One region of the Pseudomonas sp. zbq_18 genome, then DNA from elsewhere that is predicted to be linked to it. Evidence: predicted binding sites of a transcription regulator. Region 1 holds the regulator's gene; the other holds the start of a gene.
The links. The regulator FliA, encoded in region 1, starts transcription of late flagellar genes. The targets are predictions, from matches to a motif close to CTAAAGTTTNNNNNNNNNNNGCCGNTAA.
Positions count from the first base shown of each region.

Region 2: a site for FliA is predicted at 8,698-8,725, ahead of ACF8C6_RS14455 (methyl-accepting chemotaxis protein). Genes of this name have one in related genera too.

Region 1 is NZ_JBICIT010000008.1:247,711-258,853, forward strand. Features, by position in the region: gene flhF (flagellar biosynthesis protein FlhF) at 1-182, shown strand, start outside; gene fleN (flagellar synthesis regulator FleN) at 279-1,112, shown strand; gene fliA (RNA polymerase sigma factor FliA) at 1,109-1,852, shown strand; gene ACF8C6_RS06600 (chemotaxis response regulator CheY) at 1,933-2,307, shown strand; gene ACF8C6_RS06605 (protein phosphatase CheZ) at 2,327-3,115, shown strand; gene ACF8C6_RS06610 (chemotaxis protein CheA) at 3,145-5,346, shown strand; gene ACF8C6_RS06615 (chemotaxis response regulator protein-glutamate methylesterase) at 5,387-6,496, shown strand; gene ACF8C6_RS06620 (flagellar motor protein) at 6,496-7,236, shown strand; gene motD (flagellar motor protein MotD) at 7,241-8,122, shown strand; gene ACF8C6_RS06630 (ParA family protein) at 8,175-8,963, shown strand; gene ACF8C6_RS06635 (CheW domain-containing protein) at 9,050-9,871, shown strand; gene ACF8C6_RS06640 (chemotaxis protein CheW) at 9,956-10,435, shown strand; gene ACF8C6_RS06645 (DUF2802 domain-containing protein) at 10,439-10,843, shown strand; gene ACF8C6_RS06650 (glycosyl transferase family protein) at 10,845-11,143, opposite strand, start outside.
Region 2 is NZ_JBICIT010000017.1:193,582-204,724, reverse strand. Features, by position in the region: gene ACF8C6_RS14480 (alpha/beta hydrolase) at 1-797, opposite strand, end outside; gene ACF8C6_RS14475 (substrate-binding periplasmic protein) at 845-1,579, opposite strand; gene fadD2 (long-chain-fatty-acid--CoA ligase FadD2) at 1,876-3,564, shown strand; gene fadD1 (long-chain-fatty-acid--CoA ligase FadD1) at 3,796-5,481, shown strand; gene ACF8C6_RS14460 (DUF2254 domain-containing protein) at 5,815-7,068, opposite strand; gene ACF8C6_RS14455 (methyl-accepting chemotaxis protein) at 7,131-8,594, opposite strand; gene hrpA (ATP-dependent RNA helicase HrpA) at 8,909-11,143, shown strand, end outside.

The DNA.
Region 1 (11,143 bases):
AGCATCTACCGGTAGCCTATCTGGCTGATGGGCCGAAAATTCCGGATGATCTGCAGGTGCCGCGTAGTCACCAGCTGGTGAGTCGTGCCGTTAGCCTGCAAACTGCGGAAGATCCGAGCGAGGAAGTCATGGCGGATATGTTCGCCGGCCTTTACCACCACCCAGAGCGGCGCGTGGGATAGGGCAGGCGATAGCGCTCAAGGCGTTCTAGTGTGTAGGAAAGGGTCGGTGTAGTTGCCCGACCAGCCCAGACCGGCAAGACAAGGTAAGAGAAGAACATGGGTAGTATGCATCCCGTACAGGTGATCGCGGTAACTGGCGGCAAGGGCGGCGTCGGCAAGACCAACGTGTCGGTGAATCTGTCGCTGGCCCTGGCTGACCTCGGGCGCCGGGTCATGCTGATGGACGCCGACCTGGGCCTGGCCAACGTCGATGTGCTGCTCGGCCTGACCCCGAAGCGCACCCTGGCCGACGTCATCAACGGTGAGTGCGATCTCAAGGACGTGCTGCTCCAGGGGCCCGGTGGCATCCGTATCGTGCCCGCCGCTTCCGGCACCCAGAGCATGGTGCAGTTGTCGCCTGTGCAGCACGCCGGTTTGATTCAGGCCTTCAGCGATATCAGCGACAACCTCGATGTGCTGGTGATTGATACCGCGGCCGGTATTGGCGATGGTGTGGTCAGTTTCGTGCGCGCCGCTCAGGAAGTGTTGGTGGTGGTGTGCGACGAACCGACGTCGATTACCGACGCCTATGCCCTGATCAAGCTGCTCAACCGCGACTTCGGCATGAACCGTTTCCGCGTGCTGGCCAATATGGCTCACAGCCCGCAGGAAGGTCGCAATCTCTTTGCTAAGCTGACCAAAGTAACCGACCGTTTCCTCGATGTGGCTTTGCAGTACGTAGGCGCCGTTCCCTACGACGAGTCCGTCCGCAAAGCCGTGCAGAAACAGCGCGCGGTATATGAAGCCTTCCCGCGCTCGAAATGCGCACTGGCGTTCAAAGCGATCGCCCAGAAAGTCGACACCTGGCCACTACCGGCCAATCCGCGCGGCCATCTGGAGTTTTTCGTCGAGCGTCTGGTGCAGCAGCCGATCGCGGGGACGACTGTATGACAGCAGCCAGTGGACTTCGCATGTACAACAAGGCGCAGGCCCAGGACTCTCAACATCAGCTGATCGAGCGCTATGCGCCTCTGGTCAAGCGAATCGCATACCACCTCTTGGCACGCTTGCCAGCCAGTGTGCAGGTGGATGACCTGATCCAGGCCGGCATGATCGGTCTGCTGGAAGCGTCGAAAAAATACGATGGCGGCAAAGGTGCCAGCTTCGAAACCTATGCCGGCATTCGCATCCGCGGCGCCATGCTTGACGAGGTGCGCAAGGGCGACTGGGCACCTCGTTCCGTACACCGCAATACCCGTATGGTCAGCGACGCCATCCGGGTAATTGAGGCTCGAACGGGAAGAGACGCTAAAGATCAAGAAGTTGCGGCCGAACTCCAATTGAGTCTCGAGGATTACTACGGCATTCTTGGCGACACTTTGGGCAGCCGCCTGTTCAGCTTCGACGACCTTGTTCAGGACGGCGAGCACGGTGGTCTGCACGAAGATGCCAGCAGCCACGGTGGGCCTCTGCACGGTCTGGAAGACGAACGCTTTCAGGCGGCCTTGGCCGATGCCATTGCCAACCTGCCGGAGCGAGAGCGTCTGGTCCTGGCGCTTTATTACGATGAAGAACTGAACTTGAAGGAAATCGGTGAGGTACTGGGGGTCAGCGAATCCCGGGTCAGCCAGTTGCATAGCCAGTGCGCCGCACGTCTGCGGGCTCGGCTTGGCGAGTGGCGTGCCAACTGAATCCACCGATTCCATGATTTGCCGCGCCTGCGGATACGCAGGCGTTTAGGACTGTACGGAGGTCTGACTTGGACAAGAACATGAAAATCCTCATCGTTGATGATTTTTCGACGATGCGACGGATCATCAAGAACCTCCTGCGCGATCTGGGGTTCACCAACACCGCCGAAGCTGACGATGGCGTAACGGCTCTGCCGATGCTGCAAAGTGGCAGTTTCGACTTCCTGGTGACCGACTGGAACATGCCCGGTATGACTGGGATCGATCTGCTGCGCGCTGTGCGTGCGGATGAACGCCTGAAAACCCTGCCGGTGCTGATGGTGACCGCCGAAGCCAAGCGCGACCAGATCATCGAAGCGGCCCAGGCCGGTGTAAACGGCTATGTGGTCAAGCCGTTCACGGCCCAGGTACTGAAGGAGAAGATCGAGAAGATCTTCGAACGAGTTAACGGCTGATGTTCGCCGCGAGGGCGCTATGGCAAACGATGATTCCTCTCTGGGCGAACTCGAGTCGACCCTGAAAGTCCATGCCACTCAGCTCGTCGAAAGCCTGGAAAAGGGCCGGTTCGGCGAGGCGGTGCAGCTGATCCATGAGCTCAACAAAGCGCGCGATCATGGTCTGTACCAAGAGGTCGGCAAGCTCACCCGCGAGTTGCACAACGCAATAGTCAACTTCCAGATCGACCCACGCATGCCGGAGGCCAAGGAGATCTCGCAGATCACCGATGCCACTGAACGGTTGTCCTATGTCGTGCAGATGACGGAGAAGGCGGCCAATCGCACGATGGATCTGGTCGAACAGAGTGCACCGCTGGTCAACGATCTCGGCGACGAGGCCAGAGATCTGTCCGCCGACTGGGGCAAGTTCATGCGCCGGGAAATGGGCGCCGATGCCTTCCGTGATCTAGCCAAGCGCATCGAGCTGTTCCTCGCCCGTAGCGAGCGCGACAGCCAGAAGCTGTCGGGCCAGCTCAACGATATTCTGTTGGCGCAGGACTATCAGGATCTGACCGGGCAGGTGATCAAGCGCGTGACGCAGCTGGTGACCGAGGTCGAGAGCAACCTGCTCAAACTGGTTCTGATGGCCAGCCACGTTGATCGTTTCGCCGGCATCCAGCATGACCATCAGCAGCTGCGTGCCGAGCAAGAACAACAAAAAGAGCCTTCCAAGGGTGAAGGTCCGCAGATTCATGCCGATAAGCGTGAAGACGTCGCCTCCAGTCAGGACGATGTTGACGATCTGCTATCCAGCCTTGGTTTTTAGGGCTCTAACAGAGCCTTTGGAGCGCACCGATGAGCTTCGACGCCGATGAAGAAATCCTCCAGGACTTCCTGGTAGAGGCCGGCGAAATTCTTGAGCAACTGTCCGAACAGCTGGTCGAGCTGGAGAGCCGCCCGGATGACATGGATCTGCTCAATGCGATCTTCCGCGGCTTTCACACCGTCAAAGGTGGCGCCGGATTTCTCCAGCTCAACGAGCTGGTCGAGTGCTGCCATATCGCGGAGAACGTCTTCGACATCCTGCGCAAGGGCGAGCGCCGCGTAAATGCGGAGCTGATGGATGTGGTGCTGCAGGCGCTGGATGCGGTAAACGAGATGTTCAGTCAGGTGCGTGAGCGTACTGAGCCAACGCCTGCATCTCCAGAACTGCTGGCGGCCCTGTCGCGGCTGGCTGAGCCTGAGAGCGCTGAGGAGCAGAGTGTCGAGCCCGAAGCGGAGCCTGAGGTGGAGGCTGAGGCAGAGGGCAGCGACATTACTGACAGTGAATTCGAGCAACTGCTCGATGCCATTGGTGAACAGCCTGCCGCCGAGAGCACCCCGACCGCTGCTGCGAGCGATGAAATCACTGACGACGAGTTCGAGGCATTACTCGACCAGCTGCATGGCAAAGGCAAGTTTGCTGAGCCTGTCGCGGAAACTCCTGTAGCGACAGCCCCTGCCGCTGCAGGTGGTGACGAGATCACTGATGATGAGTTTGAGGCGCTACTCGATCAGCTGCATGGCAAAGGCAAGTTTTCCGAGCCGGCTGCTGCTGCGCCTGCTGTCAGCGCGCCCGTTGCGCCGGCCTCTGGTGCTGGCGACAACATCACCGATGATGAATTCGAATCCCTGCTCGACGAGTTGCACGGCAAGGGCAAGTTCTCCGCGCCAGAGCCTGCCCAGGCTCCAGTAGCTGCTCCTGCGCCTGCGGCCAAACCTTCGGCAGCCGTTCCGGCCAAGAAGGTCGAGCCAGCCAAGCCTGCCGCGACAGCCAAGCCTGTTGCCAAGGCGGAGCCTGCCAAGTCGACTGCACCGGCTCCTGCTGCTGCCGCGCCTGCAGCCAGCGAAGCGGAAACCACAGTGCGGGTCGACACCGCGCGCCTGGACGAGATCATGAATATGGTCGGCGAACTGGTGCTGGTGCGTAACCGCCTGGTGCGCCTTGGCCTGAACAGTGGTGACGAGGCCATGGCCAAGGCCGTGTCCAATCTCGATGTGGTTACTGCGGATTTGCAGACTTCAGTGATGAAGACCCGCATGCAGCCAATCAAGAAGGTATTCGGTCGCTTCCCGCGCCTGGTTCGCGACCTGGCACGCAATCTGAAGAAAGAGATCAACCTGGAACTGATCGGCGAAGAGACCGACCTCGACAAAAACCTGGTCGAGGCCCTGGCCGATCCGCTGGTGCACTTGGTGCGTAACGCCGTCGATCACGGTATTGAAGGGCCGGACGAGCGCGAAGCGGCAGGCAAGGCCCGTGGTGGTAAGGTGGTTCTATCCGCTGAGCAGGAGGGCGACCACATCCTGCTGTCGATTTCCGATGACGGTAAGGGTATGGACCCGGAAATCCTCCGTGCCAAAGCGGTGGAGAAGGGGCTGCTGGACAAGGACGCCGCGGATCGCCTGAGCGAGAGCGAGTGCTACAACCTGATCTTCGCTCCCGGCTTCTCGACCAAGACCGAAATTTCCGATGTGTCCGGCCGTGGCGTCGGCATGGATGTGGTGAAAACCAAGATCTCCCAGCTCAACGGCATCATCAACGTGCATTCGGTTAAGGGCCAGGGCTCGAAGATCATCATCAAGGTGCCGCTGACCTTGGCGATCATGCCGACGCTGATGGTGATGCTGGGTACTCAGGCCTTCGCCTTCCCGCTGGTCAACGTCAACGAGATCTTCCATTTGGATCTGTCGCGCACCAATGTGGTCGATGGCCAGGAAGTGGTCATCGTGCGCGACAAGGCGCTGCCGCTGTTCTACCTCAAGCGTTGGCTGGTCAGTGGTGCTTCCAATGAGGAGCAGCGTGAGGGGCATGTGGTGATCCTCACGGTTGGTAGCCAGCGCATCGGTTTTGTCGTCGATCAACTGGTAGGGCAGGAAGAGGTGGTAATTAAGCCGCTCGGCAAGATGCTGCAGGGTACGCCCGGAATGTCCGGCGCGACCATCACCGGTGACGGTCGCATCGCCCTCATCCTCGACGTGCCCAGTATGCTCAAGCGCTACGCGCGTCGCCTCTGACCGAATTCCGACCGGCTGGGCCGGTCGCTCTGGAGTGTTTATGGCAGTCAAAGTCCTGGTGGTGGATGACTCCGGCTTCTTCCGCCGCCGGGTCTCGGAAATTCTTTCCGCCGACCCTGAAATCAAGGTGGTCGGTACCGCCACCAACGGCCGCGAAGCCATCGATCAGGCGCTGGCGCTCAAGCCTGACGTGATCACCATGGATTACGAGATGCCGATGATGGACGGCATCACTGCGGTGCGAAACATCATGCAGCGTTGTCCGACGCCGGTACTGATGTTCTCCTCGCTGACCCACGAGGGTGCTCGCGTCACCCTCGATGCGCTGGATGCCGGCGCGGTGGACTACCTGCCGAAGAATTTCGAGGACATCTCGCGCAATCCGGAGAAGGTCAAAGCCATGCTGTGCGAGAAGGTGCATACCATCGCACGCAGCAATCGCCGCTTCAGCACCTTCAGTCCGTCGCCTGCGGCCGCGCCAGCCTCGGCAGCAGCGCGCCCGGCAAGCCCTGCGTCGCCGGTGCCCACTACCCGTACCGGCACTGCCCCTGCCGTTCCGACTGGCAGTAGTGCGGCCCCAAAACGTAAAGCCTACCGGCTGGTCGCTATCGGTACCTCTACCGGTGGACCGGTAGCGCTGCAGCGGGTGCTGACTCAGCTGCCGGCCAATTTTCCAGCGCCCATCCTGCTGATCCAGCACATGCCAGCTGCCTTTACCAAGGCCTTCGCCGAGCGCCTGGATAAGCTGTGCCGCATTTCCGTCAAGGAAGCTGAAGACGGTGATGTGCTGCGTCCCGGCTTGGCTTTGCTGGCGCCGGGAGGCAAACAGATGATGGTCGACCCCCGCGGTGCGGTGCGCATTCTGCCGGGAGATGAGCGCCTGAATTACAAACCCTGTGTCGATATCACCTTCGGCTCGGCTGCCAAGTCGTTCGGCGACAAGGTATTGGCGGTCGTGCTGACCGGCATGGGTGCCGATGGTCGCGAGGGCGCGCGCCTGCTCAAGCAGGGTGGGGCTCAGGTCTGGGCGCAGGATGAGGCCAGTTGTGTGATCTATGGCATGCCGATGGCGGTGGTGAAGGCCAACCTGGCCGATGCGGTGTATAGCCTGGACGATATTGGCCGGCATCTGGCCGAGGTCTGCGTCTGATGGATGTACTCAGCCTCATTGGCGTGATCCTGGCATTTGTCGCCATCATTGGTGGCAACTACCTGGAGGGCGGCCACGCGGGCGCCTTGCTCAATGGGCCGGCGGCGCTGATTGTCATTGGCGGCACCCTGGGGGCTGCTTTTCTCCAGGCGCCCATGAATGTGTTCAAGCGCTCGCTGGCGATTCTGCGCTGGATCCTTTTCCCTCCACATATCGATCTGGCCGGCGGTATCAACCGCGTGGTCGGCTGGAGCATGAGTGCGCGCAAGGAGGGGCTGCTCGGGCTGGAGCCCGTGGCCGATGCAGAGCCCGACCCCTATGCGCGCAAAGGCCTGCAGCTGCTGGTTGACGGCACCGAGCCGGAGGCTATTCGCAGCATCCTCGAGGTCGATCTTTACACCCAGGAGGCGCGGGATATCCAGGCGGCCAAGGTCTACGAGAGCATGGGCGGTTATGCGCCGACCATCGGTATCATCGGCGCGGTGATGGGGCTGATTCACGTAATGGGTAACCTGGCTGACCCTAGCAAGTTGGGCAGCGGTATTGCTGTGGCCTTCGTCGCGACCATTTACGGCGTGGCTTTTGCCAACCTCCTCTTGCTACCGGTGGGCAACAAGCTCAAGGCTATCGCCATGCGTCAGTCGCGTTACCGAGAAATGCTGCTGGAGGGCATTCTTTCCATCGCCGAGGGTGAGAACCCGCGCTCCATCGAGCTGAAGCTGCAAGGCTTCATGGATTGACCTCATGCCTCGGCGCCGTCATCACGAAGAGCATGAGAATCACGAGCGTTGGTTGGTTTCCTACGCGGACTTCATCACCCTGCTTTTCGCTTTCTTCGTGGTGATGTATTCGATCTCCTCAATTAACGAGGGCAAGTACAAAGTGCTCTCGGAAAGCCTGGTAGGCGTGTTCAGTGAACCTGAGCGAGCGATAAAACCCATACCTATTGGCGATGAGCGGCCGCGTACCACCGAGCCGGACCGCTCGATGATCGAGGACACCCCCAATAGCAGTAGCAGTGCGGAGCCGAGCGACCCGTTGCAAGAGATTGCCGCGAGCATGCGCGATGCCTTTGGCGATCTCATAGCCGCCGAGCAGCTGACCGTGCGCGGCAATGAGTTGTGGGTGGAGATCGAGCTGAATTCGAGCCTGCTGTTCCCCAGCGGCGACGCTATCCCCAACGAGATGGCCTTTATCCTGATCGAGAAGGTAGCCAAGATCCTTGCGCCTTATGAAAACCCTGTGCATGTAGAGGGTTTTACCGACAATCTGCCGATCAATACGACGCAGTTTCCTAGCAACTGGGAACTGTCGGCGGCGCGGGCCGCGAGCATCGTACGCATGTTGGCAATGGATGGCGTCAGAGAAGGACGTCTGGCGGCTGTCGGGTATGGCGAATTTCAGCCGGTGGCGGACAATGCGACTGCCGAGGGCAGGGCGCGCAATCGACGGGTCGTACTGGTGATCTCGCGCAACCTGGATGTGCGACGTAGCATCAGTGGTGTGGGGGCGGGCAATGCCCGGCCGGATGCCGCGCTGCAGCGCGCTGGCACGCAATCTGCACCGACCTCCTCTGTAGTGACACCTCCGACTGGTGGTGCCAATAATTCGACGCCTTCACCATGAGGCACCATCCCATTCTCGGTTGGGCGACGGCCATGCCGGGAGGACGAGAACGATGAAAGTCTGGGCAGTAGCCAATCAGAAAGGCGGGGTCGGCAAGACCACCACATCCATTGCTCTGGCGGGCCTGCTGGCGGATGCCGGCAAGCGAGTCGTAGTGGTCGATCTGGACCCCCATGGCTCGATGACCAGCTATTTCGGGCACGATCCGGATACGCTGGAGCACAGCACCTTCGACCTGTTCCTGCATCAGGGAGGTGTGCCGAGCGGGTTGCCGGCCACCCTGCTGCGTTCCACTAGCCATGAAAATATTTCCTTGCTGCCGTCCAGCACCGCTTTGGCTACGCTGGAGCGCCAATCGCCGGGGCAAAGCGGCCTGGGTTTGGTGATCGCCAAGACCTTGGCGCAGCTGTGGGATAAGTTTGACCACGCCATCATCGACAGCCCCCCGCTACTTGGCGTGCTGATGGTCAATGCGCTGGCTGCCAGCCAGCAGCTGGTTATCCCTGTGCAGACCGAGTTTCTGGCGGTCAAAGGCTTGGAGCGCATGGTCAGTACCCTGGCTATGATTAACCGCTCGCGCAAGCAGGCCTTGCCCTATGTGATAGTACCCACGCTGTTCGACCGGCGTACCCAGGCTTCTCTGAGTACGCTGCGGGTGTTGCGTAACAGCTATCCGGATCACCTCTGGCAGGCCTATGTGCCGGTGGACACGCGCCTGCGTGATGCCAGTCGTGCCGGTTTGACGCCATCCCAGTTCGATGCCAACAGTCGCGGTGTGATTGCTTACCGCGCGTTGCTCAAACACCTGCTGGCAGCACAGCCTGCCTCTCAGGTAGCCTGACGTGGCGACTATGCTGAACAAGGTGAGTTCAAGTCCGCGCGCCTAGCTGCCGATAGTCTGTACATGCCTTTATTCTGGATCACTCTATGAGTCGCATAGCTACTCCCTCAAACCGCTCACAACAGGCCCTGCAGTCCTATCTGGATGCCCTGTTGCAGGAGGCGGCTGTCGAGCTGGAGCAGAGCGAAGGCCTCGACGATTTCGAGGCAGCGGTGCTGGAGGAACAGATCCGCGATGCTCGCCGCGAGGAGCCTGTGTCCGTGCTGGCCAAGCCGTTTGCTGTGGCTGAGCCGCCGCCGCAGATACTGCCGACCATCGGGCTCAAGCTGGCTGAGTTGCGTATGCCGGAAGTGCCGGTTGAGCCTATTGTCGAGCCGGTTCAGGAAGTCGCTCTACAGGAAGCTATCCAGCCTGCGGTTGCGGATCTGGACGGTCGACCAAGTTGGGCCGATGAGCCATTCGAGTGCTTGTTGTTCGATGTGGCGGGGTTGACCCTGGCAGTGCCGCTGGTTTGCCTGGGTTCGATCTATCCGCTGGATGGCGCCGAATTAACGCCTCTGTTTGGCCAGCCCGATTGGTTTCTGGGCATCCTGCCGTGCCAGGCAGGCAACCTCAAGGTGCTCGACACGGCGCGCTGGGTCATGCCTGAGCGCTACCGCGACGATTTCCGCGAAGGGCTGCAGTACGTGATCTCGGTTGAGGGGTTCGAGTGGGGCCTGGCCGTGCATCAGGTAAGCCGCTCCATCCGACTGGATCCCAGCGAAATCAAGTGGCGCAGCCAGCGCTCGCAGCGCCCTTGGCTTGCAGGTACGGTAATCGAACACATGTGCGCGTTGCTGGATGTTTCGGCCTTGGCCGGGATGATCGCCAGTGGCGCCACGCGCAACGGGAGCGCTGGCCCGCACTGATTGCTGGCAAGGGCTCTATAGTTAACGACAAGCGGGCCAACCCGCAAACGCCGCCAGAGCGGCCATCAGACCGAGGCTAGGGACATGAAGAAATCGTCAGCGCAAGGTTCCGAAGATCCAATTCTGCAGTGGGTGACCTTCCGCCTGGATAACGAAACCTATGGCATCAACGTGATGCAGGTGCAGGAAGTCCTGCGTTACACCGAGATCGCGCCGGTTCCCGGTGCGCCAGCCTATGTGCTCGGCATCATCAACCTGCGTGGCAATGTGGTGACGGTCATCGACACTCGCCAACGTTTCGGTTTGTCGCCGGCACCGGTGACAGACAATACCCGCATCGTCATCATCGAGGCGGACAAGCAGGTAGTCGGCATCCTGGTCGACAGCGTTGCCGAAGTGGTTTATCTGCGCCAGTCCGAAGTGGAAACCGCGCCGAACGTTGGTAATGACGAGTCTGCCAAGTTCATTCAAGGCGTGTGCAACAAGAATGGCGAGCTGCTGATTCTGGTCGAGCTGGACAAGATGATGACCGAGGAAGAGTGGTCCGAGCTGGAGAGTATCTGACTCATGCTGGAGATCGCGCTGGCCGTGCTGACGCTGTTCTGCGTGCTGCTCGCAGTCGCCTGTTATCAGTTGTCACTGAAGCTACGACAGCAGGCTGATATGCAGAAGGAGCGCGATGCCATGCGCGATCAGCGGCTGAAGGAGCTAAGCAAGCGCCTGGATGCCTACCTGACCGGTAGCATTCGCATGGGTGAGGAGCTGCATGAGTTGCGTAGGGTAGTAGCTCCGCTACCGGACAAGCTGACCCAGATCGAGCAGCGCGACCCTACCAGTCTGTCCTTCACGCAGGCAGCGCGGCTGGTCGGAATGGGCGCCAGTGCCGACGATTTAACCCAGTCGTGCGGCCTCAGTCAGGCCGAAGCGGAGTTGGTCAGCCGCCTGCACAAGGCGCAGAAGCAGCGCTCCTGAATTAGCCAAGCCGCTGGCTCCAGGCTTCTTGCGCACGGCTGAAGGCATTTTCACGGGGCTCGCCCAGTGCGCGAAAGGCCAAGGCCAGGGTGCTGAGTACGGCCAGGCGGCCGTAGCTGTCTTCCACCTCTCCATTCCAGAAGGCCAGCAAGAATGCTGGCTCCAGGCTTTCCGGCTTGATGTGGCGCTGTCCGGAGAGTGCCGGCCATTCCTCATCCCAGTTGCTGCCGTTCTCGCTGCCAAAGAGATGGCAGGCGCCGTCAGGGTTTACTTCGATCTCTCCGCCTTCCCCTTTGATGA
Region 2 (11,143 bases), on a different contig from region 1:
GTACGCAAGGCGCCGGCCAGATCGCCCAGGCGTTTGCCAGCGCTGACTGGGTCGTGTGCGCCGCCGATCACCAGCAGCGGCAAGTCGTTATCGATCTGCGCCAGGTTTTCGACGGGGGTGATCTGCTGCAAGCCCTGCATCAGGTCACACCACAGCTGGGTGGTACAGACGAAGCCGCATTGCGGGTCATCGACGTACTTGTCGACTTCGTCCGGGTCGCGGCTGAGCCAATCGAAGGCAGTGCGGTTGGGTTTGAACGCCTTGTTGAAGGAGCCGAAGGAGAGAAAATCGATCAGCTTGCTGCGACCGGTCGGGCCCAGGCGCCAGCGCTCGAAGCGGGCAACCAGTGCTGCGGCCTTGTACACCGGCAGTGGCTGATAGTTGGAGCCAGACAGGATGGCGCCCTGCAGGCTGCAGCTGTGCTGCATCAGGTAGGCCATGCCGATGTAGCTGCCCATGCTGTGGCCGAGCAGGAAGATCGGCGTCTGCGGGTGTTGCTTACGGATATGGTGGTTGAGGCTGGCGAGGTCGCCGACCACCTTGCTCCAGCCGTCCCGCTCGGCGTAGTGGCCCTGGATGCCGCGCTGCGCCGTTTGGCCGTGACCACGCTGGTCGATGGCGTAGACCTCGTAGCCGTTGTCCACCAGCTCACCGGCCAGCCGGGCATAGCGCGCCGAGTGTTCGGCCATGCCGTGCGCGATCATCAGGGCTGCTTTCGGGGGGCGATCCGAGTACCAGCGGGTGAGGTGCAGGGCGGTGCCGTCACTGGCGCCAATCCAGGAGTTTTCTTGTTGCATGGCGGGTCCTTATGCCCGGGGTGTCGCGGCATTGTGCATCGCCGCGCTCATTGCGCAAAGGGCGGTGCCGCGTAGCGTTTGAGGATGCGTGTGTATTCCCCGCTGCCGTGCAGTTCGCGCAGGCCGCGCTCGAAGATGGCGGCCCAGTCTGGTTCACCCTCACGATGACTGGTGAAACCCACTACCAGGGGGATGCGCTCGAGCGCCGGCTCCTGCCACACCAGTCGGCCGCGTAGTTCACTGTCGTTGGCAATCAGGTGCTCGCCGACGATGCGCTCCAGTAGCACCAAATCGAAGCGGCGGGCCGCCAGCTTGCGCAGGTTGCTGATGTCATCAACTGCTTCTTCGGTAATAAGGCCTGAGGTGAGGAGACGCGGCGGGTAGCCATAACCGCGCACGATACCGACCTTGAGCCCACGCAGATCAGCGAGGCTGGAAAAGCGGACGGGATCTTGCTGGCGAGCAAACAGGCCAAGTTGGCTGTAGAACAATGGTCTTGAGGCGATCAGCTGTTCTTCCTTGATCTCCTGTGGCCACAGGGCCAGGGCCCCCTGATAAGTGCCTGCGCGCAACTCGGCGCGCACCCGTGCCCAGGGCAGGAAGTCGATCTGCGGTTGATAGCCCTGACTGGCAAAGGCGCGCCGGGTCAGCTCGACGATGCTGCCACCGCCTTCGAGCCCGCTGGAGCTGTAGGGTGGGTATTCCAGCGTCGCCAGGCGCGGTTCGGCCTGGAGTGGCAGGCAGAGCAGGGCGAGCAGGATCGGCAGGAGCAGGCGGGGCATGGCACGCTCAGCGGGTGATGAACTTCAGGGGCGGTTGACGTTTTGTCGCCAGTCGCATTGCAGCGAAGAATTGCGCAGCTCGCAGGGATGGGCCCGTTTTGGCTGTGGCAAAACCTCGTCAGACCCTAGCTATAGACCAAGGGGCGACGAATCGCTGTAAAGCATGGCAAAGATTCATACGGTCAATTGGCGCGTTCGGCTATTTGCCAGTGGGTGGGGAGCTGCTAAGTTCCGGCACAGCCCGGTCGCACTCGCAGGCGACCGGCCAGCACATTCAGGGCAAGGGGATAACAACAATGCAACCTGATTTCTGGGACGATAAGCGCCCGGCCGGAGTCGCCAACCACATTGATCTGACCGCCTACCGTTCGGTGGTCGAAGTGTTCGAACGATCCTGCAAGAAGTTCGCCGACCGTCCGGCCTTCAGCAACCTCGGGGTCACGCTCAGCTACGCAGAGGTTGAGCGCCAGTCGGCCGCCTTCGGTGCCTGGCTGCAGCAGAACACCGATCTCAAGCCGGGTGACCGCATCGCAGTGCAGATGCCCAACGTGCTGCATTACCCGATAGCGGTGTTCGGCGCCATGCGCGCCGGGCTGATCGTGGTCAACACCAACCCGCTGTACACCGTGCGCGAGATGCGTCATCAGTTCAATGACGCCGGCGTGCGTGCGCTGGTGTACCTCAATACCTTCGGCAAGTCGGTGCAGGAGGTACTGCCCGATACCCAGCTCGAATACCTGATCGAAGCGCGCATGGGCGATTTCATGCCGAGCCTGAAAGGCTGGCTGGTCAATACCGTGGTCAAGAAAGTGAAGAAGATGGTGCCGGATTACCACCTGCCCCAGGCCATCTCCTTCAAGGACGTGCTGCGTGGCGGCAAGGGGCATGCACTGAAACCGGCCCAGGTGGGTCTGGACGATGTGGCGGTGCTGCAATACACCGGCGGTACCACCGGCGTGGCCAAGGGCGCGATGCTCACCCATGGCAACCTGGTGGCCAACATGCAGCAGGTGCACAACTGCATGCAGCAGCTGGGCGACGACGGCCAGCCGCTGATGAAGGAAGGCAGCGAGATCATGATCGCGCCGCTGCCGCTCTATCACATCTATGCCTTCACCGCGAACTGCATGTGCATGATGGTCAGCGGCAACCACAATGTGCTGATCACCAACCCGCGCGACATCCCCGGTTTCGTCAAGGAACTGGGCAAGTGGAAGTTTTCCGCGCTGCTGGGCCTGAACACCCTGTTCGTCGCGCTGATGGACCATCCCGAGTTCAAGAACCTCGATTTCTCCAACTTCAAGCTGACCAACTCCGGCGGCACCGCGCTGGTCAAGGCCACGGCCGAGCGCTGGGAACAGATGACCGGCTGTGCGGTAGTCGAAGGCTACGGTCTGACCGAAACCTCGCCGGTGGCCACCACCAACTGCTATGGCGCGCTGTCGCGGCTGGGCACCGTGGGCATCCCGGTGGCCGGTACCGCACTGAAGGTGATCGACGATAACGGCGTGGAGCTGCCACTGGGCGAGCGTGGTGAGTTGTGCATCAAGGGCCCGCAGGTGATGAAGGGCTACTGGCAGCGCGAGGAAGCTACCGCCGAGGTGCTGGATGCCGAGGGCTGGTTCAAGACCGGTGATATCGCGGTAATCGATCCGGATGGCTATGTGCGCATCGTCGACCGCAAGAAGGACATGATCATCGTCTCCGGTTTCAACGTGTACCCCAATGAGATTGAGGATGTGGTCATGGCCCACCCGAAAGTTGCGGCTTGCGCGGCAATCGGCGTGCCGGACGAGAAGTCCGGCGAGGCGGTCAAGCTGTTCGTGGTACCGCGTGAGGGCGGCGTGACCGTCGATGAGCTCAAGGCCTTCTGCCGGGAGAACTTCACCGGCTACAAGGTCCCCAAGCACATCGTCCTCAAGGATGCGCTGCCGATGACCCCGGTTGGCAAGATCCTTCGCCGCGAGCTGCGCGATATCGCCTGAAGCACGATTCAGGCGACTTCCTTATCCGCTAATCAGGAAGTGACCGGTCGTTAATGATCGGTCATTTTTCTGACCGGGGTGGCCATGTTTGGTGCTAGGCGACCCCCGGCAAAGCTGCTACTCTCGGCACGCTTTGCGCCAGGCCCCACCTCGCGCCAAGGGCAAAACATCACAACAAATAGCCGCCATCATGCGCGGTGTAGACAAGCTGTTGCTCAGGAGTAGGCTTCCATGACCGATAACTTCTGGAAGGACAAATACCCTGTCGGGATCTCCTCCGAAATCGATGCCGACCAGTACCCCAACATCCAGGCCGTACTGAAAGAGTCCTGCCAACGCTTTGCCGATAAGCCTGCTTTCAGCAACATGGGCAAAACCCTGTCCTACGGCGAGCTGTACGAACTCTCTGGCGTTTTCGCCGCCTACCTGCAGAACCACACCGATCTCAAAGCCGGCGATCGCATCGCCGTACAACTGCCCAACGTTCTGCAATACCCGGTCGTGGTGTTCGGCGCCATGCGTGCCGGCATGATCGTGGTCAATACCAACCCGCTGTACACCGCGCGGGAGATGGAACACCAGTTCAACGACTCCGGTGCCAAGGCTCTGGTCTGCCTGGCCAACATGGCCCACCTGGCCGAGGAAGTGCTGCCCAAGACCGGCGTCAAGCACGTCATCGTCACTGAAGTGGGTGATCTGCTGCCCCCGCTCAAGCGCCTGCTGGTCAACGCCGTGGTCAAGCATGTGAAGAAGATGGTGCCGGCGTTCAACCTGCCGCAGGCCGTCAAGCTGAACAAGGCGCTGGCGCTGGGCCGTGGCAAGTCGTTCACCGAGGCCAACCCGAGCAATACCGAGATCGCCGTGCTGCAGTACACCGGCGGCACCACCGGCGTAGCCAAGGGCGCGATGCTGACCCACCGCAACCTGGTGGCCAACATGCTGCAGTCCAAGGCGCTGATGGGCTCCAACCTGGGTGAAGGCTGCGAGATCGTCATCTGCCCGCTGCCGCTGTACCACATCTACGCCTTCACCTTCCATTGCATGGCGATGATGCTGACCGGCAATCACAACATCCTGATCACCAACCCGCGCGACCTGCCGGGCACGGTGAAGGAGCTGTCGAACTGGAAGTTCACTGCTTTCGTCGGCCTCAACACCCTGTTTGTCGCCCTGTGCAACAACGAAGACTTCCGCCGTCTGGATCTGTCCAGCCTGAAGCTGACCCTGTCCGGTGGCATGGCCCTGCAACTCGCCACTGCCGAGCGTTGGAAGGAAGTCACTGGTTGTTCCATCTGTGAAGGCTACGGCATGACCGAGACCAGCCCGGTCGCCACCGTCAACCCGTACCAGAACATCCAGATCGGCACCATCGGCATCCCGGTTCCGTCGACCCTGTGCAAGGTGATCGATGACGAGGGCAACGATCTGCCGCTGGGCGAGCGTGGTGAACTGTGCGTCAAGGGCCCGCAGGTCATGAAGGGTTACTGGCAGCGCCAGGAAGCCACCGATGAAATCCTCAACGACGGCTGGCTGAAGACCGGCGATATCGCCGTGATTCAGGAAGATGGCTACCTGCGCATCGTTGACCGCAAGAAGGACATGATCCTGGTGTCCGGCTTCAACGTGTACCCGAACGAGCTGGAAGACGTGCTCGCCACCCTGCCGGGTGTGCTGCAGTGCGCCGCCATCGGTGTGCCGGACGAGAAGTCGGGTGAGGCGATCAAGGTGTTCATCGTGGTCAAGCCGGGCGAGAGCCTGAGCAAGGACCAGGTGATGGAGCACATGCGCTCCAACCTCACCGGCTACAAGGTGCCGCGCTTCGTCGAGTTCCGCGATGCGCTGCCGACCACCAACGTCGGCAAGATTCTGCGCCGTGAGCTGCGTGACGAGGAGCTGAAGAAACTGGCCGCGGCCTGATCTTCGCTAGCCAGAAAAGGCCCCGCTTCGGCGGGGCTTTTTCGTTTTTGCCTGATGCTCAGCCGTCATGTGCAGTACATGCGGCTGGGCAGTCGGCAGCATGCCCTTGGGGCTGTGCGCGCCCGAGGATCACCCCGGCCGAATATTCTCCCTGCGCAGCTGAACGAACTCATGAGGATGCCGAGGGCCTGCGTATCGGGGGATGCTTGAGTGCGTAGTGGGCTCAGCCTGGAATACTGCGCCGGCGTCAGGTGTGCCAGGTGGGGAGAGGATGCCGGTCAGAACTGCCGTCAGACGCGCCGTGAGTATGAATGACCTGGGGCGTCGCAGAGTCTAGACGGCCAGCACCTCGGCCGACAGCTCGCGCAGGCGTTGTTTGTCTTCCTCAAGGGTCAGTACCGCTTCAGCGCGCTTGAGTGCCAGGCAGGAGTGGCGCTGGGCGTCGGCGCGGTAGCAAGGGTCGAGCAGGGCCAGGGTCAGCAGGGCCTTTTGCAGGCGGATGCACACTTCGATCAGTGCTGCCCCGTCGCGGGCAACGGGCGTGAACAGATCGTCGAACAGGTCTGCCAGGCTGAGGTCCGGGGCATGAATGCGGCTGCAGTCGATGACGCGTTTCGCGTCGGCCTCTGTCTGGGTCCACAGGGCCAGTACGCGCACACTACGACCGAGAATGTCGATGGCGGTACCCGGGTCGTTGACTGCCGGGGACAAGGCGCGCGAGGCGATTTCTGCCAGTACCGCGGCACCGAAACGCGGGTCCTGCTGATAGGAGCGGCGCGTGCCGATGGTGAATGCGCCGCGCAGCCTCTCATCGCTGTCCTCGTCGATGCCCACCACGGCGGCCAGCGCTTCACCGGGCGCGATGAAGCTGCCGGGCACGGCTATCAGGTAGATGGCGCAATTCTCGTTCTGGCTCAGTTCGGCCAGAGCCGGCAGATCGATGTGCTGCACGTAGCCGATCTGTTGCGGGTAGATGCGGCGTGCCTCGCGCGGAATGGCTTCGGCCGAGGCCAGGCGGCTGCCACCCAGATTGGGCAGGCGCAGGCGCTCGACCAGGGCGTTGCAGGTGGCGTTTTCGACTCGGTCGCTGGTTTCGCCCACGCGGCCGAGCTGCGCCAGGTGGTCGACCCAGCGCAGCAGGGCGATGACGATCAGCACGATGACCACCAGGGTGACCAGGAACAGCAGCACACGTCCCTTGCTGCCATAGGCGCCCGTGCTCAGAGCGACGATGCCGACCAGGCTGAACAGAAAGGAGCCGATAAAGGTGCCCAGTGCGTTCTGCGTAATGCTGTCTTCGATGACCAGGGGCGTGGCGCGTGGGGTGACGGTGCTGGTGGCCGCGGAATAGGCGGCCACCATGATGCTCAAGGAGAAGGTGGTCACCGTGAGCATGCTGGTGGCGAGGATGCTGAGGATCTTGTCCACCGCGTCGGCGCCGACGCTGTTGGCCAGGCTATCCGGCACATAGTCCTTGAAGGCCAGGGCCAGCAGGGCACTGACCACGCCGAGCAGGGAAAACAGGCTGGCGCGGAACCACAGGCGCTTGCCGATCTTTCTGATAATCCATTGCCAGCGTGCGGTCATGGGCGGCTCGGCTCAGTCGATGAACCCCGATTCTGCCTGCCCATGCCGGGGATGAACAGGCGCTACAGCTTCAGCTTGCGAATTGCCTTGCCGAGCGCCTCGGCCAGCTCGACCAGTTCGGCGCTGGTACTGGCCGAGGCCTGGGTCTGCTGCACGGTCTGCTCGGTGACGTCGCGGATGCCCACCACCGAACGAGTCATTTCCTCGGCCACCTGGCTCTGCTGCTCGGCGGCCACGGCGATCTGCGTGTTGCTCTCGCGCATCAGGGCCACGGCGCGGGCGATGTCGCCCAGTGCAGCACCGGCGGCGTCGGCTTCCTGCACGCAGTGGTCGGCCTTGTGCGAGCTTTCCTGCATGAACTCAACGGCGTCGCGGCTGGTGGCCTGCAGGTTGCTGATCATGCGGGTGATTTCGTCGGTGGAGTCCTGTACGCGCTTGGCCAGGTTGCGCACTTCGTCGGCGACTACGGCGAAGCCGCGACCCATTTCGCCGGCACGGGCGGCCTCGATGGCAGCGTTGAGGGCGAGCAAATTGGTCTGCTCGGCGATGCCGTGGATGGTCTCGACCATGCTGCCGATGGTGTGGCTGTCATCGGCCAGCTTCTGAATCATCTCGGCGGTCTGCTGTACGCCTTGTGACAGGCTGGCAATGGCCTGGCTGGCGCGGCCCACTACCTGCTGGCCAACGCCGCTGAGGCGATCCGCCTCGGTGGACTGGTCGCGGGTGTCGGCGGCGTGCTGGGCGATGTGGTGCACGGTGGTGGACATCTCGTTGATCGCCGTGGCGGCCAGGTCGGTCTCGCTCTGCTGGCCGAGCATGCCGCTGCGGACCTGCTCCATGCTGCTGGCCAGGCGCCGCGCGCCATCGTCCAGGCTGGCCGCGGCCTGGGCTACGGTGCCGACCACGCGCTGGTAACCGGCCTGCATGGCGTTGAAGGCGCTGGCCATCTGGCCGACTTCGTCACGGCTGTCCAGTTCCACGCGGGCGGCCAGGTCACCGCTGCGCTCGACATGCAGCATCACGTCCTTGAGCTGGTTGAGATGGCTGAGGATAAAGCGGATCAGCAGCTGTGAGGCGCCGAGCAGCAACAGCATCAGCACGAATACGCACAGTGCATAGGCGCCGGCGCGGGCTTCGAACACCTGCCACAGGCTCGGTGCCCTGGCTGGCACGGCGACGCGCTGGCCGCCGACGTCCAGCACCCAAGCACCGATCACCGGCGAATCGCCCCACAGGTCGTCGTGCTGCACATCCACCCAGCCACGGGCGCTGGTGCTCAAACCCAGTGGCGGCGTGCCGCCCGCCGGGAAGGGCAGGGTTTGCGCGTCGCGCGGCAGCTCGCTGCCAACCGGCCAACTGGCCAGCAGGGCGGCGCGGGCCTGAGCCGATGCGCGCGCCTCCTCGGCGCGGCCGCTGTGCTCCTGTTGCATGGCGAACAGCACCAGCAGCAGCGTGGTGGCGAACGCCACCAGGTTGACGGCCCAGAACTTGTACTTCAGCGAGAGATCACGAATCCATGCAGCCATAGTGAGCTTCATCTGCGAGTGAGGAGGTGGCACAAGGCCGCTATCTTGCCTGCGACAATGCGACCGCGGTTGATCGGGGTCAAGCGAAGGTCATCTGTCCGGGTTAGCGGTCGCGCTTGGGCAATCTTTAAGGCGTTTGCGGTGTTGCTTGGGAACAACTTCAGTTGTGGTGACTCTTCGTGAGGCCCCTCGCGACTGAAGTCGCTCCGGCAAAAGCTGCACTTGGCGTTTTCCGGATGCCCGTCTCCGGTTAGGCCCGGCGCCGACAATCTGCGACAATCGCCGCCTTGCCGAATTTGCGCCGCTCCTGCCCGATGACCGATAACCACGCCTCTCTGCTGAAGAACCTCGACCAGGCCATGCAGGCCGACCGTCACCGCCTGCGCCGCCAGCTGCATGAACTGCAGAAGAAGCCCGACGAGGCCAAGCTGGCCCAGTGGCTGGAGCGCTTCCAGGCCTCCTGTGCCAAGGTCGAGGCGCGCCAGCGCAGCATTCCGGCGATCCGCTACGACGACGCCCTGCCGATTGCCGCCAAGCGTGACGAGATCAAGGCTGCGCTGGCCAAGAGCCAGGTGGTGGTAATCGCCGGCGAGACCGGCTCGGGCAAGACCACCCAGTTGCCGAAGATCTGCCTGGAGCTGGGCCGTGGTGTGCATGGGCTGATCGGCCATACCCAGCCGCGCCGCCTGGCCGCGCGCAGCGTCGCCACCCGCGTGGCCGAGGAGATCGGCTCGCCGCTCGGCGAGTTGGTCGGCTACCAGGTGCGCTTCGAGGATCAGAGCAAGGACAGCACGCTGATCAAGCTGATGACCGACGGCATCCTGCTGGCCGAGACCCAGCACGACCGCTTCCTGGAGAAGTACGACACCCTCATCGTCGACGAGGCGCATGAGCGCTCGCTGAACATCGACTTCCTGCTCGGCTACCTGAAGACCCTGCTGCCGCGCCGGCCCGATCTGAAGCTGATCATCACCTCGGCGACCATCGACCTGGAGCGCTTTTCCAAGCACTTCAACGACGCCCCGATCATCGAGGTGTCCGGCCGTACCTACCCGGTGGAAACCTGGTACCGCCCGCTGGCCGCCGAGGTGGACGAGGAGGGCGAGAGCCTGCTCGACGACCTCACCGTCGACCAGGGCATCCTCGCCGCACTGGACGAGATCGCCGCCCACGAACGGGCCGAAGGCAAGCGCCCTGGCGACGTGCTGGTGTTCCTCCCCGGCGAGCGCGAGATCCGCGAGGCCGCCGAGGTGCTGCGCAAGGCCAACCTGCGTTTCACCGAAGTGCTGCCGCTGTACGCACGCCTGACCCCGGCCGAGCAGCAGAAAATCTTCGCGCCGATGGCCGGGCGCAAGATCGTGCTGGCCACCAACGTGGCGGAAACCTCGCTGACCGTGCCGGGCATCCGCTATGTGATCGACTCCGGCACCGCGCGTATCAGCCGCTACAGCTACCGCGCCAAGGTCCAGCGCCTGCCCATCGAGGCCATTTCCCAGGCCAGCGCCAACCAGCGCAAGGGCCGCTGCGGCCGGGTCGAGCCGGGCATCTGCATCCGCCTGTACAGCGAAGAGGACTTCCTCGCCCGCCCCGAATTCACCGATCCGGAAATCCTGCGTACCAACCTGGCGGCGGTGATCCTGCAGATGCTGCACCTGCGCCTGGGCAGCATCGACGATTTCCCCTTTATCGAACCGCCGGATGGCAAGGCCATCAGCGACGGTTTCACCCTGTTGCAGGAGCTGTCGGCGGTCAACCGCGAGGGCCAGCTCACGCCCATTGGCCGCCAGCTGGCGCGCCTGCCCATCGACCCGCGCCTGGGCCGCATGGTGTTGGAGGCGGCCAAGCTCGGCAGCCTCGACGAAATCCTCATCGTCGCCTCGGCGCTGTCGGTGCAGGACCCACGCGAGCGGCCGATGGACCGCCAGCAGGCCGCCGACCAGGCGCATGCGCAGTGGAAGGACGTGGATTCCGACTTCGCGGCGCTGATCAACCTGTGGCGCGGCTTCGAGGAAAAACGCCAGGAGCTGGGCAGCAACCCGCTGCGCAGCTGGTGCAAGAAGAACTTCCTCAACTACCTGCGTCTGCGCGAGTGGCGCGACGCCCACCGCCAGCTGGTGCTGATCGCCCGTGACCTGCAGCTCGGCAATGCTCGTGGGAGCGACTTCAGTCGCGATAAAGGTCAGCAGGCCAATGATCGCGGACAAGGCCCCTCCCACAAGAGCGCGCCCAGCCCGACCAAGGACACCAAGGTCAACGTCATCGTTCGCGAGCAGGCCGAGGCCAGCGAGGCGGCGCAACGGGCCAAGAGCTACGCCGCCGTGCACAAGGCGATTCTCAGCGGCCTGCTTAGCCAGATCGGCCAGAAGACCGAGGATGGCGACTACCTCGGCGCGCGCCAGCGGCGTTTCTGGGTGCACCCATCGTCGGTATTGGGCCGCAAGAAACCGAGCTGGCTGATGACCGCCGAGCTGGTGGAAACCACCAAGCTGTTCGCCCGCATGGTGGCCAAGATCGAGCCGGACTGGATCGAGCCGCTGGCCGGCCACCTG